One region of the Clostridium sp. JNZ X4-2 genome, then DNA from elsewhere that is predicted to be linked to it. Evidence: riboswitches for the same ligand, from Rfam matches in the RefSeq annotation. Region 1 holds a riboswitch; each other region holds the start of a gene.
The links. Region 1 has a riboswitch for S-adenosylmethionine ahead of ACYUJ6_RS10715 (amino acid permease). Riboswitches for the same ligand answer to the same signal wherever they lie in the genome.

Region 1 (8,269 bases):
AGGGATGTAAAGGCCAGGGTACATGGAAACAACATTTTACTTGATATCGTAATAGGCGTCAGCTCCAAATTGACCGTACTTGAAAGTCATAGTATTACGGAAAAGATAGAAAGCATGCTGAGCAGTGAATTTAAAATAAAATATGCAATTATACATGTAGAGCCGGCTTTGAAATAGCTGTTGTATTCGGACATTAGGGTAAAACTGAATAATTGATTACAGGTTGAACATGATGTATAATAAATGCTACAGGAGGCGATATTACATGGATAAAATTTCAAGTTTCACTGTCAATCATTTAAAACTGATACCAGGTGTTTATGTTTCCAGAAAAGATAAATATGGAGAGGTAGTTCTAACCACATTTGATATAAGAATGACAAGCCCTAATGATGAACCTGTTATGAATACAGCGGAAGTTCATACCATTGAGCATTTAGGAGCAACTTTTTTGAGAAATCACAGTATTTATGGAGATAAAACCGTATATTTTGGACCCATGGGGTGCAGAACGGGATTTTATCTGATTTTGCATGGAGACTATGAGTCAAAGGATATTGTGGATTTGCTGGTGGAGATGTATAAGTTCATATTAAATTTTCAAGGAGATATACCTGGAGCTGATCCAAAAGACTGTGGAAATTATTTGGACATGAATCTTCCTATGGCGAAATACTGGGCAGATAAATTTCTCAAAGAAGTTTTGACAGATATCCCGGATGAAAGGCTGAATTATCCAAATTAATATGGAAATAATTAATAAAAGTCGCTTTTATCATATTTTATGATAAAAGTGACTTTTTAATCTTAGGTTAATTATTATAACTAAACAAGATTCATTTTAGAAATCAGCAGATATAAGATATTGACAAGCAGTAGTCGTTTACAATAAAATAATATAGTGTAATCATATTACACTAGTTTGATTTTGGGCTGTTTATTTTATAAGGGGGAATATAATATGCCGCAATTTTTAGATATGGAGGAAGCAATAAAGAAATATGTTAAAAATGGCTCAACCATTATGATTGGGGGATTTCTTGGAAGCAATACACCATTGATGGCTGTTGATAAATTGGTAGAACTTAATATAAGTGATTTGACACTTATATGTTCAACAAATTCTTTTCCAGGAGGAGGATTTGATATAGGACTGCTGTTTGATCATGGGCTTGTAAAAAAGTTTATAGGTTCTCATATAGGAACCAATCCTACTGCTGTAAAACAATATATGGATAACAAAATAGAAGTGGAGTATTATCCTATGGGCAGCCTAATTGAGAAGATAAGGTGTGCTGCTGCTGGATTAGGTGGAGTGCTGACACCTACAGGACTGGGAACCTTGCTTGAAAAAGGTAAAAAGAAGATAGAAGTAGATGGCAGGGAATACTTATTGGAAACTCCTTTAAAGGCAGATGTAGCTATAATAAAAGCTCAAAAGGCAGATAAAATGGGAAATCTTGTTTATAGCGGTGCACCTACTGCCAGCCCGCTGATGGCAGCAGCGGCAGATATAACTATTGTGGAAGTTGAAGAAATAGTTGAAGCCGGTGAAATCAAACCGGAGATAGTTCAAACGCCGGGAATTTTTAATGATGCAATATGTGTAGGATACAGTTATGAAGAATGTCAGAGTAAGATGAGAAAGGTATGGAGTAGACTACAATAATCTATATTTAATTGGACAACTTAAAAGCGGGGGGGAATTTCAAATGAATATAAAAAATAAGATAGCAAAAAGAGCTGCCAGAGAATTAAAGGATGGAATGGTAGTAAACCTTGGATTTGGTATTCCAACTTTAGCAGCCAACTATATTGAAAAGGGAATAAATGTTATGCTGCAGTCTGAAAACGGGGTCTTGAATTTTGGAACAGATGTAAAAGAAAATGAGGACAGTCCATTTTTTTGCGGTGCAAGCGGAGGACCAATAAATGCACTGCCCGGTTGTTCCATTGCTAATTTAGATACAGCTTTTCTGATTTTAAGAGGTGGACATGTAGATATAACCATATTAGGTGCTTTAGAGGTAGATTCAGAAGGAAATATAGCCAATTGGGCAGTGCCATGTGGAAATGATAAATATATACCTGGAGTGGGAGGAGCTATGGACATACTGGTAGGTACTAAAAAGGTAGTGGTTGCCATGACACATAAAGCCAAAGATGGGTCATCTAAAATCAAGAGAAAATGTTCCATGCCTATTTCGGCAGTTAAAGCAGTGAACTTAATTATTACTGATGAAGCTGTAATAAAGGTTACAGATGAGGGACTGCTTCTGGAAGAAATAGCACAAGGACTTACAGTAGAGCAAGTTGTTAAAGATACTGAGCCGGAACTTATAATATCGGAGAATTTAAAGGTCAGTGATATTTTATAATATATAAAGTTGAAATTATTTAAAATGCAAAATAATACTTGATTAAATTATATTTATGTAGTATTATGAGGTTATTAAAAATTGCAATGATAAGAAGAGTAAATTACAGGATGCTATTTAGAGAAAATTTCCATTAGGTGCAAGGAAATTTTAGCGGAGAGTAATTGAAGTGCATCTTGGAGCACTGAATTGAATTGAAGTAGATTTCAGCGGATACAACCGTTAAAATGTTGAGGTATGATTGTACCAATAAAAGTTTTATTTTATTTATCGTATTTTGTTTGTTATTTTTACGATTTATATTATTAAACAGAGTGGAACCGCGGAAGTAACCTTCTGCCTCTGTAAAGAGGCAGAAGGTTTTTTGTTTTTCAAAATTCCGGAATTTGAAAAATAATAAATGAATTTAACAAGTATTAGATGGAGGAATCTTATATGAAAGTTTTTGATGATATTAAAGAAATGATAGGAGAAACACCTATACTAAAAATAAATAAATTTGATTTAAAAGATGGAGTCAATATATATGCAAAGCTTGAAAATTTTAATCCAGGAGGCAGTGTAAAGGATAGAATTGGCGATTATATGATAAAGCAGGCTGAAAAAAGGGGAAAATTAAAGAAAGGATATACAATAATAGAGGCTACAGCTGGAAATACTGGGCTTGGAATTGCACTAGGAGCATTAAATAGAGGATATAAGGTAATATTTGCAGTTCCAGAAAAGTTTTCAATAGAAAAGCAGGTGCTTATGAAAGCACTTGGGGCAGAAATAGTTCATACTCCTGAGGAAAGCGGAATGAGGGGAGCTATAGAAAAATCCAGGGAACTTTTAAATGAAATACCCAATTCCATATCATTGGGGCAATTTGAAAATGCAGATAATCCCAAGGCTCATTATATTACAACAGGTCCTGAAATATATGAACAGCTGAAGGGGAAAATAGATTATTTTGTTGCCGGGGCAGGCAGCGGGGGAACTTTTACGGGTATAGCAAAATATTTAAAGGAAAAGAACAGCCATATAAAAGCTATACTGGCTGATCCGGAAGGTTCTACTCTTGGTGGAGGTACTGAAGAACACGGTTATGCCATTGAAGGCATAGGGAATGATTTCCTGCCGGATACTATGGATTTGGACTTAGTGGATAAAGTTATAAAAGTAAATGATGATGAAGCTTTTTCCGCAGTTAGGGAACTTGCAAGAAGAGAAGGATTAATAGTGGGATCTTCCTCAGGAGCAGCTCTTTCGGCAGCATTAAAACTGGCTGAAACTATAGATAGAGGTAATATAGTTACTGTATTTCCGGACAGGGGAGACAGATACTTCAGTAAAAGTTTGTATGATTAAGGGATAACTGACAAATGATGCTGACAATATTGAGATTATTATTTTAATATGTATTGACAAGAGAGCTTAAAAATTATATAGTAAATATAATCAGTTTGATGTTTGTAGATCAAAATATAAAATTTCTTATCAAGAGAGGTGGAGGGATTGGCCCTATGATACCCGGCAACCTGGTATGTATTATATACCCAACGGTGCTAAATCCAACAGGTGAAAACCTGAAAGATGAGAAACAGAGGAAATATAACTTCCTGCGGTTTCTCAGCAGGAAGTTTTTTATTTTGACTTCAAATTTAAAATTAAATATGATAGTTCTTATCAAGAGAGGTGGAGGGACTGGCCCTATGATACCCGGCAACCTGATTATGCATTATATAATCAATGGTGCTAATTCCAGCAGGTAAGTCCTGAAAGATGAGAAACATAAAATGTAACTTCCTATGTTTTCTCAAGTAGGAAGTTTTTATATTAGTTTTTTATGGAGGTATGAAATGAGCAAAAATTTAGAACAACAGCCATTAAAAAAGGATTTAAAGAATCGTCATATACAGATGATTGCTATTGGCGGTGCTATAGGAGTAGGCTTATTTTATGGATCTGCTGATGCTATTAAAACAGGTGGACCTGCTATTATTTTAGCCTACTTAATAGGTGGTTTATTTATTTTCTTGATTATGAGGGCATTGGGGGAATTAGCTGTAGACCAGCCTAATTCAGGATCATTTAGTGCTTATGCAACTCGTTATCTGGGGCCTTTTGCAGGATTCTTTTCGGGCTGGACTTATTGGTTTCAATGTACAGCTACTGTTATGGCTGAACTTACAGCAATGGGAATTTACATTCAGTTTTGGCTGCCTGAATTTCCAAAATGGCTTACTGCCCTAATATTTTTATTAATACTGATTGCAATTAATTTAATTGGTGTTAAAGCTTACGGTGAGTTTGAATTCTGGTTTGCCCTTGTAAAGGTAGTTGCTATCATATGCATGATTATTTTTGGAATATTGATTATATTTTTAGGATTTAATAATGCTGGACATTCTGTTGGATTGTCTAATATATGGGATAATAGTGGATTTTTTGCCAATGGATTTAAGGGATTTATTTTATGTTTTGTTTTTGTAACCTTTGCTTTTGGAGGTGTGGAACTTATTGGTATAACTGCCGGTGAAGCAGAAGAACCTCAGAAATCAATACCCAAGGCAATAAACGATGTGTTTTGGCGTATACTTATTTTTTATGTAGGGTCTATTACTGTAATGCTGGCGCTTTATCCATGGAACAAAATTGGAATAGATGGAAGTCCTTTTGTACTTGTATTTTCCAAAGTTGGAATTCCTGCAGCTGCATCAGTTATAAATTTTGTTATTTTAACGGCAGCTCTTTCAGGTATGAATAGTGCTCTGTATGTGGATGGCAGGATGCTTTATAGTTTGGCTCTGAATAATAATGCACCAAAGGTATTTGGTAAAGTGAATAAATCCGGAGTACCCTATGTAGGAATACTTTTCAGCACAGGAGTAGCAGTAATTGCTGTAATATTGAATTATTTTGTTCCAGGAAAGGTTTTTGGATATATTTCTTCAGTGACAACTATAGCTATTCTGACTGCCTGGGGAACCATTCTAATAACCCAGCTGAAGTTTCGAAAGGAAAAATCTGCAGCAGGTGAGAAAATCAAATTTAAAATGCCGCTGTGTCCTATATCATCCTATATTACTATAATATATCTGTTGGCCATTGTTGTTTCATTGGGATTTTTACCTGCCACCAGGGTGGCTCTTTATGTCATACCGGTATGGGTACTGGCACTTGTAATTTTATATAAGTTGTTTTGCAGTAAGAAGATAAGAGACTCTTAAAAAATTTCATTTTAAGTTCGTATTAGAGTTATGCATAAAAAATATTTAAATAAATTGGAGGGTTTAAAGTGAGTAGATTATTTACATCGGAATCAGTAACAGAAGGACATCCTGATAAGATTTGCGACCAAATATCTGATGCAGTTCTAGATGCAGTCATTGAACAGGATAAGTATGGAAGAGTGGCTTGTGAAACAGTTGTAAATACTGGATTAGTGCTTTTAGTAGGTGAAATATCAACTAAAGCTTATGTGGATATACCTAAAATAGTTAGACAAACTATCAGCGATATAGGGTACAATAATTCCAGATTTGGGTTTGATGCCAGCAATTGTGCTGTTATAACCTCCATAGATGAACAATCTTCAGATATTGCCCTGGGGGTAAATGAATCTCTGGAGGCCAAACGAGGAGAAAAAGATACTATTGAGGCAATTGGTGCGGGAGATCAGGGAATGGTGTTTGGATTTGCCACCAATGAAACTCCAGAGTACATGCCACTTCCCATATCATTAGCCCATAAACTTTCAAGGAAACTTGCCCAGGTAAGAAAAAATGGAATTATTCCTTATCTTGGGCCGGATGGAAAAACTCAGGTTACAGTAGAATACGAAGGTGAAAAGCCTATAAGGGTGGATACAGTTTTGATATCCTCCCAGCATGAAGAAGGCATAGGACACGAACAAATTGAAAAGGACATAATAGATGAGGTTATAAAAAAAGTAATACCTGAAAAATTTATAGACTTTAGTACAAAATATATTGTTAATCCTACAGGAAGATTTGTAAAAGGAGGTCCAGAGGCTGATTCAGGACTTACAGGAAGAAAAATAATAGTTGATACCTACGGTGGATACGGAAGGCATGGGGGAGGAGCTTTTTCAGGAAAAGATCCTACGAAAGTTGACAGATCAGGAGCATATGCAGCAAGATGGATAGCAAAAAATTTAGTGGCCGCAGGTGTGGCAGACAAAATAGAAGTTGAAATTGCCTATGCAATAGGTGTGGCAAGACCGGTATCTATAAGTGTGGATACCTTTGGTACGGAGAAAATCATTGAAGAGAAGATAATAGAAATTATAAATAAGCTGTTTGATTTAAGACCAGCAGCTATCATAAGAGATTTGGATCTGAGAAGACCCATATACAAGAAAACAGCGGCTTATGGACATTTTGGAAGAACCGATATAGATTTGCCCTGGGAGAAACTTGATAAGGTTGATGAAATAAAGGAAAAGTTGTTTGACAATGTTTTGTACTATTAAAATAAAAAATTCTGTGCTTTTTAAATGTAGTTGACCAGAAATACTGGAGGCTAGATAAGTTGAAAATAAGCTTATCTAGCCTTTTTATTTAAAGTTATAAGAGAGAGGAGATAATAAAATATGCCTGTTAATTTTGCAAAAAGTATTGAGGAGAGGACATTAGAGCATCCATGCTATAATTGTGCCGCCCATAAATATGCCAGAATGCACATACCTGTGGCTCCGAAATGCAATGTGAGCTGCAATTTTTGTAATAGAAAATATGATTGTGTAAATGAATCAAGACCTGGTGTGACAAGCGGAATTCTAACCCCTGAGGAAGCCAGAGACAAATTCAAGGTAGTAAAAAACAGAGTAAAAAATTTGACGGTAGTGGGTATAGCGGGACCAGGAGATCCACTTGCAAATTTCCAAGAGACAAGAAAATCCATAGAATTAATAAAGAAAGAGTGCAGGGATATTACATTTTGTCTTTCCACCAATGGATTAATGCTTCCTGCATATGCCGATGAAATAATAAAGCTGGGAATTACCCATGTTACTGTAACAATAAATGCTGTTGATCCTGAAATAGGCGGCAGGATCTATAAGTTTGTCAATTATCAGGGAAAGACTTTTGTAGGTGAGGAAGCAGGGAAGATACTGCTGAATAATCAATTGTCAGGGCTGAAATATATTGCTGGAAAAGGCATTGTGACAAAGGTTAATATTGTGATGATAAAGGGAATTAATGATACTCATATCCCTGAAATAGTGAAAAAAGTTAAAGAATGCGGTGCCTATATGACCAATATAATGCCTCTAATACCTGTAAAGGGCAGTGTATTTGAAAACAGGGATACTGTAAATGAATCTGAATTGAAGAACATGAGGGAAAAATGTGAACCACATTTAAAACAGATGTATCATTGCAGGCAGTGCAGGGCGGATGCCATAGGAAGTTTGAATAAAGATGTATCAGCTCAGTTCAGGGATTACAGGAAAAATATAATTTCTCTTGACAAGCCTGAGAAAATCCATAGAGACCATAAGGAGAACAGGGACTATAGATTTGCCGTGGCCAGCAGTTCAGGAGATTATATAGATGAACACTTTGGACATGTGTCCCAGCTGTATATATATGATGTGATAAAAGAAAATATCAAGTTTTATGAGAAAAGAAATGTGGAGGTGTATTGTAGAGGTCCACAGGAGTGTACTGGACATGATGACAGAATATCCGGTATTATAAAATGTGTGGATGATTGCGACGGAGTACTTGTATTGCGCATTGGCTTTGAACCTGTAATCAAGCTTCATGAAAAAGGCATAAGAGTATTTCAGATGTACAGCACCATAGAGGAGGGAATAGAAAAGGCAATGGAATTGATGAAGTAGAAAAAAGAATAGGAAGATTAATTTTATTTCTTGACAA
Region 2 (8,269 bases), 530 kb from region 1:
CAGCAATGTTTTTAAACGTGTTTTAAAGGATTACTTTATGAAGATAAAGAATAAAGATACAAATATTTATAAATATATTTGTAGAAATATAGACTTTAAAGATGATGGAGAAATGTTAAATACAGTAATTACCATGTTTAAGCTTCTAATGGTCTTGAAGGGAGAAGAAGTATTAAAACTTGATAAAAGTTACAAGATTCTGCTGGAAAACAGGGATGAATTTATATTATTTATCGAAGATTTATATGGGTTCTGGAGAAAACTAGAAAGGTATACTATTGTACAGAATAATAAAATTGGAGAGGGGCTTGAAAATGTAAGCTTTATAGAAGCCAATAATGAATTCTCACAATTGATATTGGATACTTATAGAAAGATAGAGGAAAGCGTACTGGGACATAAACCTCAGGTGTACAGGCAGCTTCCTGCAGGTGGAAATGCCGGGTTAATATTGAATAATATAGCATGGCCATGTCCGGAAGATTATAGATGTCTTAACCAGATACCCTTTATTCAATCTATAATATTAGATCCTCCTTTTATAATTTACCCAGGAAAAAATAAAAGAGATGGATTTTTTAGTGAATGTGAATCCAATCCTCTAGCAGGATGTTCTTTAAATCCAAATCACTGGTTTTGTTATCCGGCAAAGGTTGGGAGTCTCTTGGCATATATATATTTTCACAGGGATTTTATGGCCCATGGGGTTACATTGTGTAATTTATTTGAAATGGCAAGTGAAGAAGAATATAGAGGAAAGAAGCCGGATATAATTTATGTGTTTGGGGCTAGGGATAATTGTGAAGATATAAGAACTATTTTTTACGATGACGCAGAAAACGGCATAATGCTTGGATATGTAAATTACAGTGAAGATATAGATTATTTTGGTTATATGAAGAAAATGACGTTGACCCTTCATAATCTTATAATGATAAAGAAAGGATATTTGCCAATACATGGAGCTATGGTAAATATAGTAACAAAGGATAATAAGACAGCTAACATAATTATAATGGGAGACAGCGGTGCTGGGAAATCAGAAAGCCTGGAGGCATTTAGGGAATTGGGAGAAGATTATATAAGTGATATGACTGTAGTTTTTGATGATATGGGTACGGTTAAAATTAAAGAGGATAATAAACCATTGGCCTATGGCACTGAAATAGGAGCTTTTGTAAGGCTGGACGACTTGGATACGGGATATGCATTTAGACAGATAGACAGAAGTATATTTATGAATCCCGACAAGATAAATGCCAGACTGGTTATTCCAGTTGCCAGTTATACAGAGATTACAAAGGGATATCCTATAGATTTATTTTTATATGCAAACAATTATGAAGATGGTGATGAACTGGAATTTTTTAAATCTACAGATGAAGCCATAGGAGTGTTTAGGGCTGGAAAGAGAATTGCCAAGGGAACTACTACTGAAAAAGGACTTGTGGGGACTTATTTTGCCAATCCATTTGGACCCGTACAAAAGAAAGAGGAAACAGATAAAATATTGCGAAGATATCTGGATGAGTTTTTTAAGTCAGGTATAAAGGTGGGTCAGCTTAGAACCTGTCTAGGTATAAGCGGCAGAGAAAAGGAAGGACCTAAAAAGGCTGCTTTAAAACTATTGGAAGAAATAAAAAATCTGTAAAAAATATTGTGATTTATCAAAAACATAAGTTGACAAAAAGTTAATGTTTTGATATTCTTTATATAATTAAATATCACAATTCTTATCGCGAGAGACTGAGGGACTGGCCCTATGATGTCCAGCAACCTAAAATTATATTTTAAGGTGCTAATTCCAGCAGGTAATACCTGGAAGATAAGATATAGAAGTACGTAAATCTTCTTATAGCTTATCTATAAGGAGATTTTTTATTTAAAAAAATTGGAGGAATTGAAGATGAGTGTAGAAAGTGTAGTTAATTATTTTTTAGATAGGGGTATTGAAAATCCTGTATTTAAGCTTCCACATAGTGGAGCCACAGTACAGCAGGCTGCAGAAACCATACATACAGATCCTAAATATATAGCAAAAACATTGGCATTCAAGCTTAAAGATGAAGATATAGTAATAGTCATGAGGGGTGATTTGAGAGTCAGCAACAAAAAATTTAAAAACTTTTTTAAAACCAAGGCGAAGATGCTGAATCACGATGAAGTGTTGGAGGTTACAGGTCATCCTGTAGGAGGACTATGTCCTTTTGGATTAAAAAATCCTATTAAAGTATATTTGGATGAGTCTATAAAAGATTTTCAATACGTATACCCTGCTGCTGGTTCAAAGGAATTTGCTCTTAAAATAGAGCCTGAAACAATCAGCAATTTAGTCAATGGGCAGTGGATAGATGTTTGCGAAGGTAATATGTGTTCTAAACAAATTGACAGTCAGGATTAAAGCCCTATATTGTTTGTGAGGGAATTCTGTTTAGGTATTAAGTTTTCCCATGGTAGTCATGTCTGTAATACAGCTTTGCCCAATAAAAATGTTCCAGAGCATAAATTGATTTAATGCTTATTCAACCGGGGCAACTATAACTGTGTGTGCATTATTATTTTTCAAAGCTTAAATAAAAGTCCTTATCTTGGGGCTTTATTTTTCTTCCTAATTGAATAACCAAAAGAGCCAAGTGATTTTGAATTCAAACTATAATATTCTCCGTGGCTGTAACAGATAAGATTTGCCTTGTCAAAATGTATTTTGCCATTTGAATCCAATAAATTTTCATCTATTTTAACATTTAAAACTTTAAGCAGGAATAAGTCATGGGTTCCAAGAGGTGTAACTGATTTTACTTTACATTCTAAAGCTATTGGAGATTTTTGTAACGAAGGAGTAGAAATGGATACACCTTTATTAAGCTGCAGGTTAAAGTGTTTGATTTTATCTTCTGTCCTTCCGGAAATAACACCACAATAGTCTACAATCTTAACCATATCTTTTGCAGGAAGATTTATGACACATTCTCCACTTGTCTTAATATATTCATAAGAAAGCCTTTCAGGTCTTATTCCCATGGAGATGATTGGCTCTCTGGTGCAGACAGTGCTTATCCATCCAACTGTAAAAATATTTAGTTTGCTGGATTTGTTCTTAGAAGTAACAAGAACTACTGGAGTAGGGTTTAACATTGCACTGCCTTTAAAATTTAATTTATTCATATGTAGCCTCCACTTGTTTTATACACATTTTATGTTTATGATGTATTTTCTATAAATGCTATACAATAAGCAAAAAGCCCTAGGAACCATTGGACGTATTTCATGGTATTTATAGGGCCTTGATTTAGTCACTATGAGGTAAATTAATCTGAGAAAAGTAAAGTGAAAATTATTTTTTACTTTTTGCCAGTTCTACAGAAACTCTTCTTCCTTGAAGTCTTTTACCATTGGATTTCTTTAGTATGATATTTCCGAATCTTTCCGGTATGTTTATAAAAGTAAATTTATTTAATATATCTATATCACCTATTTCATAAGCTTCCACTGAAGAGGTTTCAGTTATAAATTTCAATAATTTTCTTGGAGTTATATTATCCATTCTTCCTATGGAAAAGAATAATCTTATGTTTTCATCCTCTGTACTTATGGAATTTTCCTTGTAATTAAAACTTAATTCCTTCTCGAAAATTATTTTCATAAGGGCAGCAGCTACATCTACTAAATTATATTCCTCATCCAATTCTGTTGCCACTGGAATAAAATTTTTATAATTGCCTTCAGATATAACGTCTCTTATCTGTTTTTCTATATTCTTATATTTAGCTTCGAATATATCATCTACTGTAGGAATTTCTTTTCTCTTTATTTTGCTCTTAGTAAACTTTTCTATTTGTTTTAACAGTATATACTCTTTAGGAGTTACTAAAGAATAAGCAATGCCGTCTTTATTGGCTCTTCCCGTTCTTCCAATTCTGTGTACATAGGATTCCGTATCCTGAGGAAGATCATAATTTATAACATGGGAGACATTTTCTACATCTATACCTCTTGCAGCTACATCTGTGGCCACTAAGAAATCCAGAGAACCATCCTTGAATTTTCTCAGGGTATTTAATCTCTGATTTTGTCCCATATCGCCGTGCATGCCTTCTACGTTATATCCTCTTGACTGCATGCCTTCCACTAATTCATCAACACCACGTTTGGTTTTGCAAAATATAATAGCGCTTGAAGGTTCATCTACATCTAAAATTCTACATAAAGATTCAAACCTATCCTTGTTTTTTATTTCATAATAGTATTGTTTTGTTTTTTCTACGGTCAGTGTGTTCTTGGCTATTTCTATATACTTTACATCGTTTTTCATATACTTTGAAGCTAATCTTTTTATCTGATTTGGCATAGTAGCGGAAAAGAGAAGTGTCTGCCTGTCTGAACTGCATGATTTGATGATATCCTCTATATCCTCTATAAAACCCATATCCAGCATCTCATCTGCTTCATCTATTATTAAAAACTGTATGCTGCTTAAATCCAGGGTTTTTCTGTGTAAATGATCCAGTATTCTTCCAGGTGTGCCTACGACTACATCTACACCTCTTTTTAAGGATTTAATCTGTCTTTCTATAGGCTGGCCGCCGTATATTGGAAGCAGTGATGTTCTTTTGAATTTAGCAATTCGAGACAATTCATCATTTACCTGAATGGCGAGTTCTCGAGTTGGTGTAACTATTATACAGGAAATTTTTTTATCTTTGGAATTTATCCTGCTCAGCATTGGTGCTCCGAAGGCTAAAGTTTTTCCCGTACCTGTCTGTGCCTGGCCTATTACATCTTTTCCTTCTAATATTATTGGAATTGATTCTGCCTGAATTTGTGATGGCTCTTCAAATCCCATATTATCTATGGCCTGGAGGATCTTGGGATCCAAGTCTAAATCGTTAAAATTAATATTTTTCATTGAAATTCCTCTTTCTTTTTTATATTACAAAACAAAGTTTATCATATCATAGTATATACATATTATCAAATTTTAATTTAATTGCAACTCTTTTTATTTACAATAATATAAACTATAATAGAATATACTAATAAATTTAAAGGAGAATTTCATATGTTTGATGCTAAGGAAAGTATCCTGCCTAATGGTATAAAACTTGTTACTATAAAGAGAGATACTCAAATAGCGGCTTTTCATGCTGGTATTAAAATTGGTGCTGTATATGAAGATATAAATGAAAAAGGCATATCTCATTTTATTGAACATATGCTTTTTAAAGGTACAGAGCACAGGGATAATAAAAAGCTAAATATGGATTTGGAAGCTTTAGGTGGAGAATACAATGCTTATACTGATAATAACTCTACGGTGTATAGCATTACATCATTGTGGATAGAATTAGAAAGAGCTATGGATATTGTTTCGGATATGCTTATGAACTCTACATTCCCCAGGGAGGAAATTGAAAGGGAGAGAGAAGTTATACTTTCGGAAATAAGAACCAGTAAGGATGATATAGAGGATTATAGCTTTAGAAAAATAAATGAATTGGCATTTAAGAAGGGTCCCCTTAGATACGACATAACGGGAAATGAAGAAAAGGTAAGTAAATATAAAAGAAATGATTTAATTAAATTTTATAATAGATATTATGTACCCAATAATTGTTTTATATCAGTAGTTTCCCCTTATAAGCATGAGGAGATCTATAAGTTGATTCTAAAATATTTTGGAACATGGAAATGTAGAGAATTTAAAAGAAATGATGTTATAATTGAAAAAAACCTTTCCTGCAAAAAGATTTCTTATAAAAAGGATATAGAACAGAGTACAATAATATACTTGTTTACCTTTTATGGATTGAGTAAAAAACAGGAAATGGCTCTTAGAATATTGAACCATAAATTTGGAGAAAGCAGTAATTCCATTCTATTCAGGAAATTGAGAGAAGAAAAAGGACTTGCTTATGATATATATACTGATTTGGACTTATCGGATTTGGTGAAAACTTTATACATATACACTTCTGTAAAAGAAGAAAATATAGAGGATGCTGTCCGTGTTATCGAAGATTGTATAAATAATGTAAAGAATGAAAAGGTAGCTTTTGATGACAATACAATGGGTTTAATGAAAAAAGTATTAAAAACTGCAGTAGTATTTACACTGGAAGATCCAACAGATATAGGAAATTATGTTTTACATCAATCCATGAAGGAGGATAATATATATAGATTCATTTATGACATAGAGAAAATTGAAGATATAAAGAAAGAGGATATATATGAAGTAGCTAAAATTGTCTTTAAAAATCCTACTATCCATATACTGAAAAGAAAACCTTAATGGTTAATGTGGACCTTTATCAATTATTTATATAAATTTAGGGAGAAGATTATGGATAAGCATATAGTCACTAAAATTGAAATCCAGAAGAAAAGTAAAGAAAGAACTAACATATATATAGATAATGAATTTGCTTTTTCCTGTAATCTAGAACTTGTATATAAGTTTAATATAGTGAAGGGAAAAGTTGTAGATGTAGAGTATCTTAAAAGTATAATAAATGAAAACAATTATATGAAATGCAAAAATTCTGCTCTTAAAATATTAGAGAAGAACTATAAGACGGAAAAACAAATGAAGGATAAACTGGTTGAAAAACAATATGATGAAGATGTTATTGAAAAAGTTATGGATTTCTTGAGAAAATACAAGTTTATAGACGATAATAAATTTGTGGAACTTTATATAAAAGAAAAGATTAATTCCCAGGGTAAGAATAAAATTAAATATTCTTTAATAAAAAAAGGAATAAATGAAAGCTTTTTAGATGAAAAGCTGAATTTGATAGATAGTTCTTTTGAGGAAAAGGCGGCTTTAAATATTGCAGAAAAAAAGTACTCTGTCATTGTAAAAAGTGAAGATAATGCAAAAAAGATATATAAAAGATTAGGAGATTATTTAATAAGAAGAGGATATGACTTTGGTATAGTTAAAAGCGTACTTGGAAATATCTTAAAAAAATGTGATGACTGCAATGAAAAAAGAGAGAGCATGTATTTAAAAGAAAATGATAAAGGTGAGTTGTACAATATTGCAGAAAAAAGGTATAAAATAATAATAAAGTCGGAAAAAGATAAAAATAAGATATATAGAAAACTGGGGTCATATCTACTGCGGAAAGGATATTTATGGGATGACATAAAGAAAGTTCTAAAACTTTTTATTGTTTAGAGGTGAGTATGATTATGAATGTAAATCCTATAACATTGATGATAGGATTAATATTTTTATATCCCCTTATAAAGGGATTTCTAATTAAGTTTTCTTCTAATGCTTTAAAATCAGATATAAATGATGTGAGTAGAAGTATTTCATTTATAATATCTTTGATAATGGGCACATATTTATGTAAGAAAATACTTATACAGCATGATGACGGAATATATAGAAAGATATACAATTTAATACCTGCAAGTTTTTCACAATATTTTGAGAGTAATAGTTTTATAATATATGCAGTTGTAATTCCATTTTTTGTGTTTATATGCTATAAAATTATAAAATTACTTTTTGATTTATTTAATTATTTTACTTTTTATCCTATACTTGACAGTATAGACAGATTGTTAAGATCTAAAAGCAATGGTTTTAAAAGAGTGCTGGGAATGATTTTTCAACTGCCCAAGGCAATATGCTATGTACTTTTAGTTACATTTATATTGAATATAATGTCCATGTTTAATATAAATTCAAAATTAAATAAGTACATGGAAAATTCAAAGCCCTACAATTCAATTTGCAAGGAGATAATAATTCCAGTTACCAATTCAACTATTGCAAAACAATTACCCAATGTAATAGATAATTCCTTCAAAGTAGTAATAAGAGAACCAAATTCAAATGAAGTAAAAGAAGTAAATGACTTAAACAGGGTAAAGAATAATGGAAACACCATAGTGTATTATAATGGAGTTACTTTGGATGAAGGGGTTAAATCAAATGGAGAAATTAATAGTTTTGCCAGGGATCTTGCTTCAGAAGGGAGCAATACTATTGAGAGGGCAGATATGCTGTATAATTGGATAGGAACCAATATAAATTATGATAATCAAAAAGCCAACAAGGTATTAAATAATGATTTTAATGTACAGTCAGGTGCTATTCCAACCTTTTACTCTAAAAAGGGAATTTGTTTTGATTATTCCTGTTTATATGTAGCTATGGCCAGGGCAAATAACATAAAGGTGAGGTTAATAACAGGTGAAGGATTTAATGGAATAAGCTGGGTAAGCCATGCCTGGAATCAAGTTTATATTC
Region 3 (8,269 bases), 190 kb from region 1:
AACAGATCACCCTTTAAAACCTTTAGAGATCCATCTATTACCTGTCTTAACCTGTGTTCTCCTCCAAACACCACTTCTCTCTCCGTTGTATTAGTACAAGGTACGGCACTTCCTCCCGAATACCCTATGCCCTGATATCCTGATGCAGCACTGAGACCATCATGAAGTTTAATTCCACATCCCGGCCCGGAGTGTAATATGGGTATGGCCCTTTTAATAGCCAGTACTGACTGCTGTGCTCCCAATGCACAATAGTGCCTGGGCTGTTCTATTATTTCAGTTGTTTTAGTCACTATGACCACCTCCCAAAAAGCTATAAGGATCCTGTTTCAGCCACCAATCAGTATAGGGCAATTCACAGTGTGCAGCAATATTCTTCACAAATTCCTTAGATGCCAGTACATCCACTATTTTATTTCCATAATTTATCAGGCCTTCATATCCTAAGCCAAACTGCTCATCCCCCATCAAAAATGTGGGTATTCCCAATTTAGGTCCCCAGGAAGACATTCCTCCATGACGTGCCACCAATAAATCTGGTTTTAATCTATTCAATATATTTACCAATTCAAAAGGCTGTTTATTGCAGATATTAAAATTTTTCACATCTCCATAATTTTCAACAACATACCCTAAGCTGTCGCTTTTGGGATCCATATTGTCATAACAGGGATCATGGTGAAATATAGCCGCACCTACTACTTCCATATGGAGATCTTTAAGAAGAGCTATTAAACTGTGCCCATGAGCTGCTCCAGCTGTGACATATACTCTTTTTCCCTTTAATTTGCTCCTAAGCTCTTCAAGCTCATGGGCAATTTTGTCTTTTTGGGACTTTATAAGTTTCTCAACTTCTTTTTCTCTATGAGTAACTTTACCAAGTTCCCTAAACCACATATCAGCACCTTTAATACCATAGGCTGGCGGAGCTTTAACTTCAGGCACGCCATATTCCTGTTCCAATCCAGCTGCCAAATATGTCCCCAGTGTAGGACATATTTGTACTGTAGCTGCAGCTTCAGATATTCCTTCCAGTTGAGCTATAGTTGAAAAAGGTACAATGTAATTGGGCTTTAACCCTATTTGTTCAAATAAATCCGTAAATATATCACTTCCCCAAAAATTAATTACATTTACCATATCTTCTCTTCTTTTAACTGGTGGTTTGACTATTTTCCGCAGGATACCATGGTATGCAGCATCAAAACCTGTTGTCCAAATTCTGGATCTAAATCCTTCACAGGCCACAAATACTACAGGTATACCCAATTTTTTTTCTGCTTCATCAGTTACCTCCTCTACATCATCTCCAATAATTCCAGATGCACAGGAAGTAGTTACAAAAATTGCTTTAGGTTTAAATCTTTTGTAAGCTTCTTCTATGGTCTTTTCCAGTTTGAAGATTCCACCATATACCATATCTTTTTCCTTCAAATTGGTATTTAACAGCCTTGCATTTTTTAAAGGCAGTTTCCTCTTTCTCTGTCCTACTCTATTTGTAAAATTATAATCCTGGAAGTCAGCTGAACACCCTATTGGAGCATGGTTTATTACTACTGCATCCTGTATCATAACCAATTGGCATAATGCATTTCCCGAACTGCACCCCAGGCATTGGCTAAAACTTCTTCTCTTTTCACATAACTTCCCACTTTTGGATTTACTGCATAATTCCTTAGCACTTCCGCCAAATCCCGTAATTGAACCCAACCTGGATTCTCTTATTTCAACTTCCGGAGATTTTATATTAATACTCAACCTTATACCTCCCCCTTAAAAAGCCGGCACTACTGCAACCCCGTATTTTTTCTTTATAAAATTTCTCACGTCCTCTGAATTAAGTTTTTTTACTATTTCTTTTATTTCCTTCTTATTTTCATCGCCTTTTCTCACTACAATAAGATTGGCATAGGGTGATTTGCTGTCCTCTCTAAATAATGCTTTATTAGGATCCATTTTTGCCTCAAGCACAAGATTTGTATTTATTATGGAACCATCTACATCCGGCAGTACCCTAGGAAGCTGAGCTGCATCAACTTCTATAAACTGTAGATTTTTAGGATTATCTACAATATCCGAAGGTGTAGCACTATAGTTAGCTATTCCAGATTTTAATTTAATTAACCCCTGCTCCTGAAGAAGTTCCAAAGCCCTGTATTCATTGGATGGGTTATTAGGTATTGCAATTTTGGCACCACTTTTGAGCTCATTTTTAGACTTGATTTTATTAGAATAAAAACCTATTGGCTCCACATGAACTTTTCCAGCTACTGCAAAATTATATCCTTTTTCTTTAGCTACAGACTCCAGATAAGGCAGGTGCTGGAAATAATTCGCATCTATCTGTTTTTCCTGCAAAGCTGGATTCAATTGATCCTCATCATCCAGTACTACAACATCCAAATTTATTCCTTCTTTTGCCAGAGCGGGTTTTATGTGGTTCAATATTTCCGCATGGGGCACTGCTGCAGCTCCTATCTTCACTGTAACACTCTTGCTCTTATGGCTTGAACTGCTTGTACTCTTTGAATCAGCACCGCTTCCACAGCCTGAAAACAATCCTACAACCAACACCAGTATCAATGATATTACACTTTTCTTTTTCATATTAATTCATCTCCCTTAAAATAATCAATCAAATTTATATCTTTTTTTATTTACATATCTGGAAATATGATCTCCTGAAAATTGTATAAATTGTACCAGAAAAATTAATAGTATAACTGTAGCCGCCATAATGTCTTTACGAAATCTCTCATAACCAAAACGTATTGCCAGGCTTCCCAATCCTCCTGCTCCTATAGCACCAGCCACGGCAGTAAATTCAATAATGGATATAATTGAAATCGTAATCCCCCTTATAAGTGAGGGCAGTGCTTCTGGTATTAAAACTTTTAATATAATCTGAAATGGTTTTGCTCCTACAGCCAAAGCTGCTTCAATTTTTCCCCATTCTACTTCTTCTATTGATGTTTCAATAATTCTAGCTAAAAAAGGTGCTATTCCTATGGATATTGGAACAATAGCCGCCTTCATACCCAGGGTAGTTTCTACTATCAATCTGGCTAATGGCAACAAGACCACAATTAATATTATAGAAGGAAGGGATCTTATTGCATTTACTATAGCAGCCAATACTTTATTTAATTTTTCATGCTCTAAAATATGTCCTTTTTTAGTAACAACCAGAATAATTCCAAGGGGCAGCCCGATGAGCAGTGCTATGCAGCCAGCTATAATTACCATTTCTATGGTTTCCGACAATCCTTTTAGAATCAGCATTTTAAAATCATCAGTCATATTACCTCACCTCCAGGATAATTGGAACTCACACTGAGACTTCTCATTATTTTAACAAACTTTTTAGCAGTATCACTTTTAGGATTTAAAAATACTGAATTTGTGCTTCCTGTTTCCACAATCTTACCTTCTTCAATTACTGCCATATTATTGCATATATATTTAATAACATCCAACTCATGGGTTATAAGCAGAATAGTTAAATTAAGTTTTTTATTTATATCCCTTAAAAGCTCCAATATGGAATAAGTAGTCTGAGGATCTAATGCAGAAGTAGCTTCATCACTTAATAACACATCTGGTTTATTGGCCAGTGCCCTGGCTATACCCACTCTCTGTTTCTGACCTCCGCTTAATTGGGCAGGATAAGAATCCACCTTGTCACTCAGCTCTACTAAACTCAATATTTCATGCACTCTGTTTTTTATCTTTTGTTCAGGATAACCGGATATCTTTAGAGGAAAAGCTACGTTCTTATATACAGTCATTGAATCAAACAAGTTAAAATCTTGAAATATTATTCCAATTTTTTTTCTAGCTTCTCTAAGTTGGTTTTTATCCATAGCAGTAATATCTTTGCCTCCAATGAGTACAGTACCTGTAGTTGGTTCCTCAAGCCTGTTCAAGCAGCGTATCATTGTAGATTTTCCAGCTCCGCTAAAGCCTATTATTCCAAAAATATCTCCTTTCTCCACTTCAAGGTTTATATCTTTTAGTACTTGAATTTTACCTTTAGGCGTACTAAAGGTTTTACTTAAATTTTGTACACTTATCATAATAATTTCCTTCCTCCTTTCCTTTTAATAATTGCCTATATGTCATCTCTCTTCAATCAAAATAAATTTTGCCAAAACAAAAAGAGACTAAATCTTATAAATCAGAATTTAGTCTCCAGTTTTTCTGGTGAACCTTTAAAATTTATATTTAATTAAATTATAAAAAACTCAGAGGAAACCCCTGAGTTTATATTCTCATGATTACCTCATCTCTCAGCTATAACAGGCTGCAGGAATTAGCACCAATGCATTAGTAAATACTGGTTGCTGGGCTTCATAGGGCCTTTCCCTCCACCTCTCTTAATAAGTTTATTCAATATTTAATATTATGACAATCAGTATATCAGCAATACTAAACATTGTCAATAAATTTTTTACTGAAAAATTGAAAATTTAGATATAATCTTCTATTTCCTCAGTCTCCAGATTAAGTCCATTTACAACCATATCTTCTTTCAGTTCTATTAATAGACATTTTCTGCCCTTTTTATCCACTACCTGCCTTACACTGCCCAAGTCCTGTGGTTTTATGGTTATGCTTGTATTTTCATTCTCAATCTTTATGGATTTGCTTTTAAAATCCGGAACTACATTTCTGGCTTTAAACTCATAATCTTCTCCGCATACTTCCTGAAAAGCATTTTTAATAGATTCTGTACTTTCTACACCACTTTCTCCCATAACTTTTGTAACTTCATTCATATCTAAGGTTGGTTCTTCTTCTGTGTCTTCTTCATCAAGCTTTTCATTTATTTTTTCATATATGTCCTGCATAACATCCGGTTTTATTTTGCCTCCTACTGCGCTGCCCAATATGGCATTAAAATTTTCTTTTTCTTCTACTGCTGTAGGTTTTATGGTACAATCCAGTACCTTCTCTACAAAAGTTCCATTAATTTGTTTGGCCTTTGAAGAATAATATATTATCTTATTTACATCTACATACTGAGATGTAAAACTTGGAAACATAAATCCATCCAGGGGGGAATTTAAATTTATGATCATATCCAATGCAGAGTTTGGCTTGAATTTCATTTCAGTATAGTCAAATTTTAATACCTTTTTAGGAATTTCCACTTTATTTACACTACATAATAAAAATTCTACAGCCTGCACATAATCTTCTATGTCACTGTCTCCTTCATCCTCACTTTTTTTATTACTGCTGTAATACTCCGCTTTTATAAAATTTATCACTACATCTGTATCGTAAGTATAATTCTCAGATATTTTATCCACTACTTTATCTCCAAATTCAGCTATACTCTCCTTGGAATTTAAAGCATTATACAATATATGCTGGGTATTTTCACTGTCATCCGGATTTTTTTCCATTTCCATTGCTCTAAAATTCAATTCAAATATTTTGGAATCCAGGGAACCTGTGAGCACCTTCTTAAAATTATTTAAATAAAGTTCTCTTTTCTCTATTTCCATCATTTCAAAATGCTCCAATTCCCTAGTTATTATTTCTCCATTATCTTTTTTTAAATATACGCTGTAGACCTCTTTAATAGGCAGCTTATAGCTTCCCAATTTAAATTCCTTCCTTATATTTGCCAAATCTTTTTTATTCATGTTTACATCTCCGCTCTATGTAATTATGTAATTCTATCTTATACATACTTATTTTAACAAAATATAATAATATTTGCTATAAATAAATTTCTATAGTACAAATATAAAATTTTTGATACAATACATATAAAGTATGTTTATGTACTTGCAAAAAAATAAATTATTATATAAGAGAGGGTTTTATATGAATTTTATAAAAATAAGTGATATAGCCTATAGTGAATTCAAAAAGTTTTTAACTGAAAACAATATAACTTGTGATGTAATAAGAATCTATTTAGAAGGCATGTCCTGTCATGGTCCCCGTTTTAACATAAGTGTGGACAATAAAACTGATAATGACTTAATTCAACAGGTAAAGGATATAAACTTTATAGTAGATAAGAATTTATTTGTACAATTCAGTGGTTTCATATTCCTTTGTGGAAGTGAAAATGGCCTTGGGGATGGAAAGTTCACTATAGCACCTGTATTTAATCCTAATGTTTCAAATTGTGAAAGCTGTCATGGATGTGAAAATTAATAATTTTAAGGAGAATGACCCAATGTTTTGTTATAAATGCGGAGCTAGAATTTCCAGTGAAGCTTTATTTTGTGAAAAATGTGGAGCCAATTTAAAAGATAATATTAAAGAGGAAAATTCAAATGGAAGCACCATTCAAGTTCACAACATACGGCAGGTCCTGAAACAAAACATAGAAAAGGATCAGGTGAATGCTCTAACTCCAGATAAATCAAATAACAATGTAACAGATTCTAATTCAAGTATAAAAGATAAAAATAAAGCTTGCCGTAAAATTCCTTTTTATAAAAACATAAATATAGCCATGCCCCTTTTATCTGCAGTAATTACTGCAGGTTTAACCTGTACCTATTATTTCTATCAGGTTTCGCTTTCAAAAAATATAGAAAAGAATAGGGTAACTGCTGAAAACATGGCACTTCAAGGTAATATATCCGGTGCTTATCCAATAATAGACAAAGCTTTAAGCTTACGTCCAAATAATGAAACTTTAAAAGCAGATAAAAAGTTTTTACAGGATGGTGAAATTGTAAACTCCCATATAAATGCTCTAGACAATTACATAAAGGAAAAAGATTACAATAAAGCTTTAAATGAACTGGATGAGACCAGTAATTTAATATCAGACAAAGCTGGAGCTTTTTATTCCCTATTAAATAAAAACATAGACAATAAAAAGATGAGTATAACTGTACTACAGATAAAAAACGAAATGAATAATAAAAGCAGTATAGAGGATTTGGCTGAACTCCTCAATAAAATATCCAATTACAATGTAAAAGAAGCCAGTGAAACTGCTTCGGAACTGAGAAAGAGAATAAGCAGCATAGCTTATGATACTGCAAACGAATACTTGAAGAAAAATGATTTTACTTCTGCCCTTGAAACCTTAAACAAGGGTATTACCTATAATCCAAATGACAAGAAATTAATTAATTTTAAACAGATTATAATATCCGAAAAAAATTCTTTTGAAGCAGCTGAACAAACCAGGCTTCAAAACGCCCTGGCCTCAGCAGCCATGGAAGATAAAAATAACAAGACCAATGCAGTAGAAGTAACTTCCGCTTCCACTGCTGTAAACAAATATGGGGATTTTGTAATAAAGGGAAATATTAAAAATATAGCTACAAAGCCAATAAGTTCAGTTCAAATATACTATACCATATATGATTCCAACAACACTGAACTTGGAAGTGACTCTACTTACGTATATCCTAACCATCTGGATATAAATGATACAGGTGAATTTGAGAATACAGAATATGGGTTATCAAAAGGCCATCATATTAAAATTACAAATATAACCTGGGTTTTGCCACAGGAGGACAATTATGAAAATAAATAGAAATTTTATAATCTCCCTTCTTATAACAATAACCCTTGTAGTATTTGGTGCTGCTGCATGTATAATTATACATAAAAATATAAGTCTTAAATCCTCTAGAAGTTCATCTAAATTAGGAGATGTGGCTGAAGCGCTAAGTGCTCCTAAGCCCAAAAATTTAAAGGCAATAATACATGAAAATCAAAAACTGGTTGTATCCCTGGAAGTAAAAAACGGCAGCGAAAATATAACCGGTTCTGGCTTTTTATATGATACAAAAGGAGATATAGTAACCAATGCACACGTGGTGAACAATGGATCTTCCATAACCATAAAAATGGCTGATACTACAACATATAAAGGTAAACTTATAGGTAAAAGCGAAATCACAGACGTGGCTTTAGTCAGAGTTGATAACTTAAGAGGAAAAAGCCCTATGAAGATTTTGAAAAACAAAAAGGCTGACATAGGAGATGAAATAATAGCTCTTGGAAGTCCCCTTGGACTTCAAAACACAGCTACCACTGGTATAATAAGCGGATTAAACAGAAGCTTCAACCTGGAAAATTATCAGTATAAAAATGTTTATCAGATTTCTGCTCCTATATCTCCCGGCAACAGCGGCGGTCCTCTTCTGGATAGAAATACAGGACAGGTTATAGGCATAAATTCTGCAAAAGTAGATACTGAGTCCATAGGATTCAGTATACCAATAGCTCAAGTTATTCCCATGATAGACAACTGGGCAGCTAATCCCAATACATA
Region 4 (8,269 bases), 1.4 Mb from region 1:
ATCGGAGAAAGAACAGGTAACTGTCCTCTGGAGGCAATGGTATTTGAATATGCCCAGTTAAAAGGAAACACCAAGAACATGAATCTTCATGTCATAACAGAATTGACGGAATATTTTAAGAGAGAAATAAAATATAATGTTCCTACAAGAACTCCTTTTGTGGGAAAAGAATTTAATGCAACTAGAGCGGGAATACATGCAGATGGAATACTAAAGGACGAAGAAATCTATAATGCCTTTGATACAAATAAGATTTTGGGTAAACCAATTGTTATAGCTGTAAATCAGTATTCAGGACATGCTGGAATTGCAGCCTGGATCAATACTTACTATAGATTAAAAGATGATGAAAAAGTTGATAAGAAGGATAAGAGAATTAATGAAATAAAATTATGGGTGGATGAACAGTATAAGATTGGAAGGACTACCATCATAGGAAATAATGAGTTGGAATTACTGGTGAGCAAGTTAATTCCAGAAGTTACGAAAAAAAAAGAAGAAAGAGCTAGTTAGGCAGGAAAATTATAGGTACGGAAATGGAGGATAGAGATTTGGGATTGAATGTAGCACAAAAAATAATAAAAAGCCATATGGTTAAAGGTGAAATGATACCAGGAAAAGAAATAGCAATAAGAATAGATAGGACTCTAACTCAGGATTCTACTGGAACCATGGCTTATCTTCAATTTGAAACACTTGGAATAGATAAGGTTAAAACAAAAAGATCCGTGGCTTATGTAGATCATAATATATTACAATCTGGACCTGAAAATGCAGATGATCACCTTTATATTCAAACTGTAGCCAAAAAGCATGGAATATATTTTTCAAGACCGGGAAATGGAATATGCCATCAGGTAAACCTAGAAAGATTCGGGGTTCCAGGAGATACTCTCCTGGGATCTGACAGCCATACTCCTACAGGTGGAGGAATCGGTATGCTTGCCATTGGTGCAGGTGGATTGGATGTGGCAGTAGCTATGGGGGGAAAAGAATATTATATAAATATGCCCCGTATATTTAAAGTTAACTTGAAAGGAAAATTGAACTCATGGGTCAGCGCAAAAGATATAATTTTGGAAATGCTGAAGAGGCTTACAGTTAAAGGTGGAGTGGGGAGAATTTTTGAGTATACAGGAGAGGGGGTTAAAACACTGTCCGTACCTGAAAGATCTACTATAACAAATATGGGAGCGGAACTGGGTGCTACCACATCCATATTTCCCAGTGATGATGTAGTACATGAATTTTTGAAGGCTCAGGGAAGAGAGAAAGATTTTTCTTATATTCAACCAGATGAGGATGCACTTTATGATGATGAAATGGAAATAGATTTATCTCTGCTTGAACCCATGGTAGCATGTCCACATAGTCCTGACAAAGTTGTTTCTGTTTCAGAACTGGAAGGTGTAAAAGTAAATCAGGTGTGTATAGGAAGCTGTACTAATTCTTCTTATATGGATATGATGAAGGTGGCGAATATTCTAAAGGGGAAAATTGTAGATGAAAATGTATCACTTACTATATCTCCAGGATCAAGGCAGGTTTTAACCATGCTATCTAAAAATGGATCATTGGCGCTTATGATAGAAGCAGGTGCCAGAATACTTGAAAGTGCCTGTGGACCCTGCATAGGCATGGGGCAGTCTCCAGCTACCAATGCTGTGTCTATTAGAACCTTTAATAGAAATTTTGAGGGAAGATCAGGTACAAAATCCGCTAAAATATATTTGGCAAGTCCTGAAATTGCAGCAGCTTCTGCACTGACGGGGTATATTACGGATCCCAGGAAATTAGGAACACCTTCAGAAATAGAAATGCCCTCTAAATTTTTAGTAGATGATAATATGATAATAAAATCTGAAATTGCACAAAAAAAGATTCAGGTAGTAAGAGGCCCTAATATAAAACCTTTTCCTAAGGCAAAACCTCTGGCAGATATTGTGGAAGGAAGGGCACTCACAAAGGTTGGGGATAATATAACAACGGATCATATAATGCCTTCTAATTCAAAGCTTTTGCCTTATAGATCCAACATACATTATTTATCCGATTACTGCTTGATTCCCTGTGATGAGGATTTTCCCAGGAAGGCAAGGGAAAACTCCGGAGGATTTATAATAGCGGGAGATAACTATGGACAAGGTTCTAGCAGAGAACATGCAGCACTTGTTCCGCTTTATTTAGGTATAAAGGCGGTATTTGCCAAGTCATTTGCAAGAATTCACAGGGAGAATCTTATAAACAATGGAATATTGCCCTTGGTATTTGAAAATCCTGAAGATTATGAAGGCATAGAAATCATGGATGAATTGAAAATGGAAAATATGTTAAAACAAGTTGAGAACAATATAATTGTTGTAAAAAATAAAACAAAAGGTGAAGAGTATAATATGTTATTTGATGCTACTCTTAGACAGAGAAATATGATAAAATATGGTGGGCTATTAAATTGGGTAAAGAAAGATACTGAATAAAAATTCAAAAGATTTGAGGTAAATTTTATGAAGCACAGAGTAACTCTTATTCCAGGAGACGGGATAGGGCCAGAAGTCAGTGAAGCGGCAAGAAAAGTTGTAAATGCCAGTGGAGTAGATATAGATTGGGTGGTAGTGGAGGCTGGATCAGCATTTATAAATAAATATGGAACCCCTCTTCCGGACACAGTTATTGAAAGTATAAAAGAAAATAAAGTGGCGTTAAAAGGGCCCATAACCACACCGGTGGGAAAAGGGTTCAGAAGTGTAAATGTAACTTTGAGAAAGAGTTTAAACCTATATGCCAATGTTAGACCGATAAAAAGTTATGCAGGGGTAAAATCCAGATATGAAAATGTTGATTTGGTTATATTTAGGGAAAACACAGAGGATCTTTATGCTGGAATAGAGCATATGATAAATGATGAAATAGCAGAGAGCATAAAAGTAATATCTAAAAATGCCAGCAGAAAAATAGTGAAGGCAGCTTTTGAATATGCAGTTAACAATGGGAGAAAGAAAGTCACTGCCGTGCATAAGGCAAATATAATGAAATTGTCGGATGGACTTTTTTTAAGAACTGCAAAGGAAGTGGCAAAGGATTATAATAGTATAGAATTTGAAAATGTAATAGTAGATGCAATGAGTATGAAGCTGGTATTGAATCCTGAGAAATATGATGTACTTGTAATGCCTAATTTATATGGAGACATATTATCGGATATGGCTTCTGGACTGGTAGGTGGACTGGGATTGGTTCCCGGAGCCAATATAGGAGAAGAAGCGGCGATTTTTGAGCCGGCTCACGGTTCGGCACCGGATATTGCAGGAAAGAATAAGGCAAATCCTACAGCTATTATTTTATCATCAGCTATGATGCTGAAATATCTGGATGAAAGAAAAGCGGCAGATAGAATTGAGAGGTCAGTTGAAATTGTATTAAATGAAGGAAAGCATTTTACTCCTGATTTAGGCGGAAATTCAACTACAGATGAATTCACACAGGCCATAATTTCAAAATTGAAATATATTATATAGAAAAACCCACCAGCTTTACAAACTGGTGGGTATATAAATTTTGGGAGAAAAACTTATATCATGATAAAAACTTATTTCATATAATATTAAGCTTTGGCAAGAGCTTGATCTAAATCGTATATGATATCATCAATATTTTCCACACCTATTGAAAGTCTTATAAGATCCGGAGTTACTCCAGCAGCCTTTTGCTGTTCTTCATTTAACTCTGCATGTGTTGTACTTGCAGGGTGGATTACAAGTGATTTTGCATCTGCCACATTTGCAAGCAGTGAGAACAATTTAACACTGTTTATAAATTTCTTTCCAGCCTCAAGTCCACCTTTTATTCCAAAGGTAAATATGGAACCTGCTCCTTTTGGAAGGTATTTTTTAGCCAGTTCTCTGTATGGACTCCCTTCTAGTTCAGGATAGTTTATCCATGAAACTTTCGGATGCTTGCTTAAGAATTCAACTACTTTTCTTGTATTTTCCACATGCCTTTCTACTCTAAGTGAAAGTGATTCCAATCCCAATAGAAAGTAAAATGCACTCTGTGGGCTCAATGTTGCTCCTGTATTTCTCAAAAGCTGTACTCTGGCTTTTATAGCAAAGGCTACAGGACCTTGATCTGCATATACCAATCCGTTATAACTCTCGTCAGGTGTGGTGAAATCAGGGAATTTACCGCTGGCTCTCCAGTCAAATTTTCCTCCGTCTACTATAATTCCACCTATTGTAGTTCCATGCCCGCCTATAAATTTAGTTGCAGAATGGACAACTACATCTGCTCCGTATTCTATAGGTCTTACAAGGTATGGCGTTCCAAAAGTATTATCTATAATAAGAGGTATTTTATTTTCATGAGCTATGTTTGCCACAGCTTCTATATCCAAAACATTTATCCTTGGATTTCCTATGGTTTCAGCATAAACTGCCTTTGTTTTACCTGTAATTGCTTTTCTGATATTTTCAGGATCATCAGGATCTACGAATGTTACATCAATTCCCAACTTCTTTAAAGTTACTGAAAATAATTCATATGTGCCACCATAAAGTGTGCTGGCGGAAACTATATTATCTCCTGCACTTGCTACGTTTAATATAGAATATAATATTGCTGCAAGCCCTGACGCAGTAGCAAGTCCGGCACTGCCTCCCTCAAGAGCTGCCACCCTCTGCTCAAACACATCTTCTGTAGGATTCATTATTCTTGCATAAACATTTCCTGGCTTTTTAAGCTGGAAAAAGTCAGCAGCTTCATCTGCATCTTTAAAAACAAAGGACGTTGTTTGATAAATTGGCACTGCCCTTGCTCCTGTAGTTGGATCAGGTACCTGACCTGCATGTACCTGTAATGTCTCAAAACTTAATTTTCTTTCTTCACTCATTTTTACTCCTCCTCATATTTCTTTTGATATATTAAATATTCTGGACGAAACTTCTATATAATTTGGCAAAATAAAAAGTCTTCTTGCAGGTGAGATACAAGAAGACTTTTCTTCATGCTCCTCATCTTTCAGGTTATACATATACACCTGCTGGAATTAGCACCGTTGAATGAAAATGATCATTCAGGTTGCCGGGCATCATAGGGCCAGTCCCTCAGCCGCTCTGGATAAGAAGTTCCGTATTCGATTGAGAAAATGATAACAGATAACAGAGTGACTTGTCAATAGAAAAATGAAAAAAATTTAAAATCATGAATAAAAAAATAAAATTACAGAAATATTGACAATTTCTATTTAAAGTATTAATATTAAAATATTCTTATCAAGAGAGATGGAGGGACAGGCCCTATGAAATCCGACAACCGGCAATTATGTATCGGTGTCAATTCCTGCAGAATAAAAGCTCTAATTGTTGAATAGAAAAATTTTTTTCTGGACATTAAAGCTTGTTGTCTGTAATATAGATGCTTTGTACTATTATTTTGGAAAATTTTAGCATTGAGGTGAATATGTTGCAGAGTGAATTCTGAAAGATAAGAAAAGATTAACTTTTTATGAAATTGAAAGTTGCTTTTCTTGTGAAAGGCAGCTTTTTTATATATTTTTATAAAAGTACAACTGATTAAGCAGTATCAGAATGTACTGAAAAAAATTTGTATATATATTAATTTATATATATTATATAAAGAGAGATAAATTAAATTCAAATCTAAAAATATATAATAGAGAGCTTAAATCAGCTAATGTTTATACAATTTTAACAGCTGCTGAAATATAGTGATAATGTAAATTGTATTTGAGAAAGGGTGAAATAAATGAGTTTTAAAAGTTTGTTAAATAAGTTTGATAAAAAATTTATTTTTTTTGATGGAGCTATGGGGACAATGCTTCAAAAATATGGACTTCAAGTGGGTCAGCTGCCAGAAGTGTTTAATGTGACAAATCCTGAAGCAATAAAAAAAATACATAGACAATATCTAGAAGCAGGGTCGCATATTATAACAGCCAATACTTTTGGAGCCAATGAACTTAAATACAATTTTTCCAGTTATACTATAAAAGATGTTATTACAGCTGGAGTAAAAATTGCAAAGGAGGAAGCTGGAGATAAATTGGTAGCTCTTGATATAGGACCTACTGGACAAATTATGGAACCTACAGGAAGCTTGAGCTTTCAGAGTGCATATAATTTGTTTAAAAAACAAGTCATTATAGGTGAAAAAGCCGGAGCGGATATAATTTTAATAGAAACTATGTCTGATTTATATGAGGCAAAAGCAGCTGTTCTTGCAGCAAAGGAAAACAGCTCCCTGCCGATATTTTGTACAATGACCTTTCAAAAGGATGGCAGAACACTTATGGGAACAGATCCTAAAACCATGGTGTTTACGCTTGAAGCTTTAGGAGTGGATGCTCTTGGAGTAAACTGTTCACTGGGTCCAGCAGAACTTCAAGGTATTGTAGATGAAATATTAAAATATGCATCTATACCTGTCATGGTACAGCCTAATGCAGGTTTGCCCAGATATGACGGAAAAAATACAATTTATGATATAACCCCTGAAGAGTTTTCAAAAAATATACTGATTATGGCTAAAAAAGGGGTCAGGATTTTGGGGGGATGCTGTGGTACAAATCCGGAATTTATAAAGACAATTATAGGCCAGCTGAAGGATGTACTTCCTAGGGAAGTGGAGAAAAAAAATTATACTGCAGTTTGTTCATCTACTGATACTGTTTTTCTGGGAAATGAAATAAGAATTATTGGAGAGAGGATAAATCCTACAGGTCAGGAGGCCTATAAAAAAGAATTAAGAGAGGGTAAGGTCAATTATATAAAGAAAGAAGCCATAGCTCAAAAGAGCGAAGGAGCTCATATATTGGGGCTAAATGTAGGGCTTCCTGAAATTGATGAAATTAAGATGATGGAAAAGGCAGTAAAGGCAGTACAACAGGCGGTACAATTGCCTGTTGATATAGATAGTCCTAATTCAAGGGTTTTAGAAGCTGGAGCCAGGATATATAATGGAAAGCCTATAATAAATTCGGTTAATGGAAGAAAAAAATCAATGGAAGAGGTATTTCCCATAGTGAAAAAATATGGGGGATGTGTGGTAGCACTTACTATAGATGAAGAAGGAATACCGGATAGTGCAGAAGGCAGGGTTAAAATTGCGGAAAAGATAATTAAAACTGCGGCCTGCTATGGAATTAGTAAAAAAGATATAATAGTTGACTGTCTTACACTCACTGCATCTGCACAACAAAAAGAAGTTATGGAAACCATAAAAGCTGTAAAACTTGTGAAAGAAAAATTTGGAGTAAAAACTATTCTGGGAGTAAGCAATATATCCTATGGACTTCCCAGAAGGTGTATATTAAATAGAACTTTTCTTGCACTGGCACTTAATGCAGGTCTTGATCTGCCTATAATAAATACACAGGATCAAGGCGTGAAGGATATTATATCAGCTTTTGAGGTTTTAACAAATATAGACTGGGATGGGAAAAATTACATAACAAAATATAGAGATAAATCCAGGAGTGAAAGGGCGAAATGGGGAGATAATATTCTACCTGAAGTGGGAAAAAAAGATAAAAATAATGAAAAAAAATTAAATACTGCAATTATTGAGGGAATGGAAGACCAGGCTGTGGAAATAACATCCCTGCTATTAAAAAGTGAAAAGGAAGAGGACATAGTTAATTTTTATATAATCCCTGCCTTGGATGAAGTAGGCAGGCAGTATGAAGAGGGAGATATATTTCTGCCCCAGCTTATACAATCTGCAGAGGCTGTTAAAAGGTCCTTTGAAATAATAAAGAAAAACATATTAAAAAATGGTGAAAAAAATATAGAAAAGGGAAAAATAGCACTGGCTACAGTAAAGGGAGATATACATGATATAGGAAAAAATATAGTCAAGGTTCTTTTGGAGAATTATGGATTTGAAGTCATAGATTTGGGCAGGGATGTGGATATGGATAAAATAGTAGATGCAGTAAGAAAAAATAATATAAAATTACTTGGATTAAGTGCGCTTATGACAACTACTGTAATCAACATGAAAAAAACCATAGATGCTGTACGGGAAAATAAACTGACCTGTAAAATCATGGTAGGCGGGGCAGTATTAAATCAAAATTATGCAGATATGATAGGGGCGGATTATTATGCAAAGGACGCCAGAGAAGCTGTTAAAATAGCAGAAAAGATATTTTCTGATTGAAAAGATATGTATTAAATTGAGGCTTCCAAAAATTTTTATAGAATATTCCCTCAAATTAATGTAAAATATATGTAAGAAAAATAATAAACTGGTT

Region 2: linked by a shared signal. The riboswitch ahead of ACYUJ6_RS13295 (YbaK/EbsC family protein) and the one ahead of ACYUJ6_RS10715 (amino acid permease) in region 1 are both predicted to bind S-adenosylmethionine.
Region 3: linked by a shared signal. The riboswitch ahead of ACYUJ6_RS11640 (methionine ABC transporter ATP-binding protein) and the one ahead of ACYUJ6_RS10715 (amino acid permease) in region 1 are both predicted to bind S-adenosylmethionine.
Region 4: linked by a shared signal. The riboswitch ahead of ACYUJ6_RS03745 (homocysteine S-methyltransferase family protein) and the one ahead of ACYUJ6_RS10715 (amino acid permease) in region 1 are both predicted to bind S-adenosylmethionine.

What each region holds. Positions count from the first base shown of each region.
Region 1 is NZ_CM142685.1:2,234,039-2,242,307, reverse strand. Features, by position in the region: gene ACYUJ6_RS10740 (cation diffusion facilitator family transporter) at 1-177, shown strand, start outside; gene ACYUJ6_RS10735 (S-ribosylhomocysteine lyase) at 266-745, shown strand; gene ACYUJ6_RS10730 (CoA transferase subunit A) at 962-1,669, shown strand; gene ACYUJ6_RS10725 (3-oxoacid CoA-transferase subunit B) at 1,713-2,378, shown strand; gene ACYUJ6_RS10720 (PLP-dependent cysteine synthase family protein) at 2,814-3,728, shown strand; SAM riboswitch class I at 3,852-3,960, shown strand; SAM riboswitch class I at 4,041-4,149, shown strand; gene ACYUJ6_RS10715 (amino acid permease) at 4,220-5,590, shown strand; gene metK (methionine adenosyltransferase) at 5,659-6,855, shown strand; gene nifB (nitrogenase cofactor biosynthesis protein NifB) at 6,976-8,232, shown strand.
Region 2 is NZ_CM142685.1:2,764,389-2,772,657, reverse strand. Features, by position in the region: gene ACYUJ6_RS13300 (phosphoenolpyruvate carboxykinase) at 1-1,651, shown strand, start outside; SAM riboswitch class I at 1,731-1,832, shown strand; gene ACYUJ6_RS13295 (YbaK/EbsC family protein) at 1,907-2,401, shown strand; gene ACYUJ6_RS13290 (flavin reductase family protein) at 2,584-3,165, opposite strand; gene ACYUJ6_RS13285 (DEAD/DEAH box helicase) at 3,335-4,906, opposite strand; gene ACYUJ6_RS13280 (M16 family metallopeptidase) at 5,060-6,292, shown strand; gene recX (recombination regulator RecX) at 6,344-7,183, shown strand; gene ACYUJ6_RS13270 (transglutaminase-like domain-containing protein) at 7,198-8,269, shown strand, end outside.
Region 3 is NZ_CM142685.1:2,423,875-2,432,143, forward strand. Features, by position in the region: gene ACYUJ6_RS11620 (nitrogenase component 1) at 1-293, opposite strand, end outside; gene ACYUJ6_RS11625 (nitrogenase component 1) at 286-1,758, opposite strand; gene ACYUJ6_RS11630 (MetQ/NlpA family ABC transporter substrate-binding protein) at 1,774-2,607, opposite strand; gene ACYUJ6_RS11635 (methionine ABC transporter permease) at 2,632-3,300, opposite strand; gene ACYUJ6_RS11640 (methionine ABC transporter ATP-binding protein) at 3,297-4,076, opposite strand; SAM riboswitch class I at 4,280-4,386, opposite strand; gene ACYUJ6_RS11645 (DUF4317 domain-containing protein) at 4,470-5,654, opposite strand; gene ACYUJ6_RS11650 (HesB-like protein) at 5,839-6,177, shown strand; gene ACYUJ6_RS11655 (FxLYD domain-containing protein) at 6,200-7,525, shown strand; gene ACYUJ6_RS11660 (S1C family serine protease) at 7,512-8,269, shown strand, end outside.
Region 4 is NZ_CM142685.1:790,553-798,821, forward strand. Features, by position in the region: gene ACYUJ6_RS03720 (2-isopropylmalate synthase) at 1-513, shown strand, start outside; gene ACYUJ6_RS03725 (aconitate hydratase) at 537-2,477, shown strand; gene ACYUJ6_RS03730 (isocitrate dehydrogenase (NAD(+))) at 2,505-3,515, shown strand; gene ACYUJ6_RS03735 (O-acetylhomoserine aminocarboxypropyltransferase/cysteine synthase family protein) at 3,602-4,885, opposite strand; gene ACYUJ6_RS03740 (hypothetical protein) at 4,898-5,026, opposite strand; SAM riboswitch class I at 5,004-5,119, opposite strand; SAM riboswitch class I at 5,262-5,364, shown strand; gene ACYUJ6_RS03745 (homocysteine S-methyltransferase family protein) at 5,761-8,175, shown strand.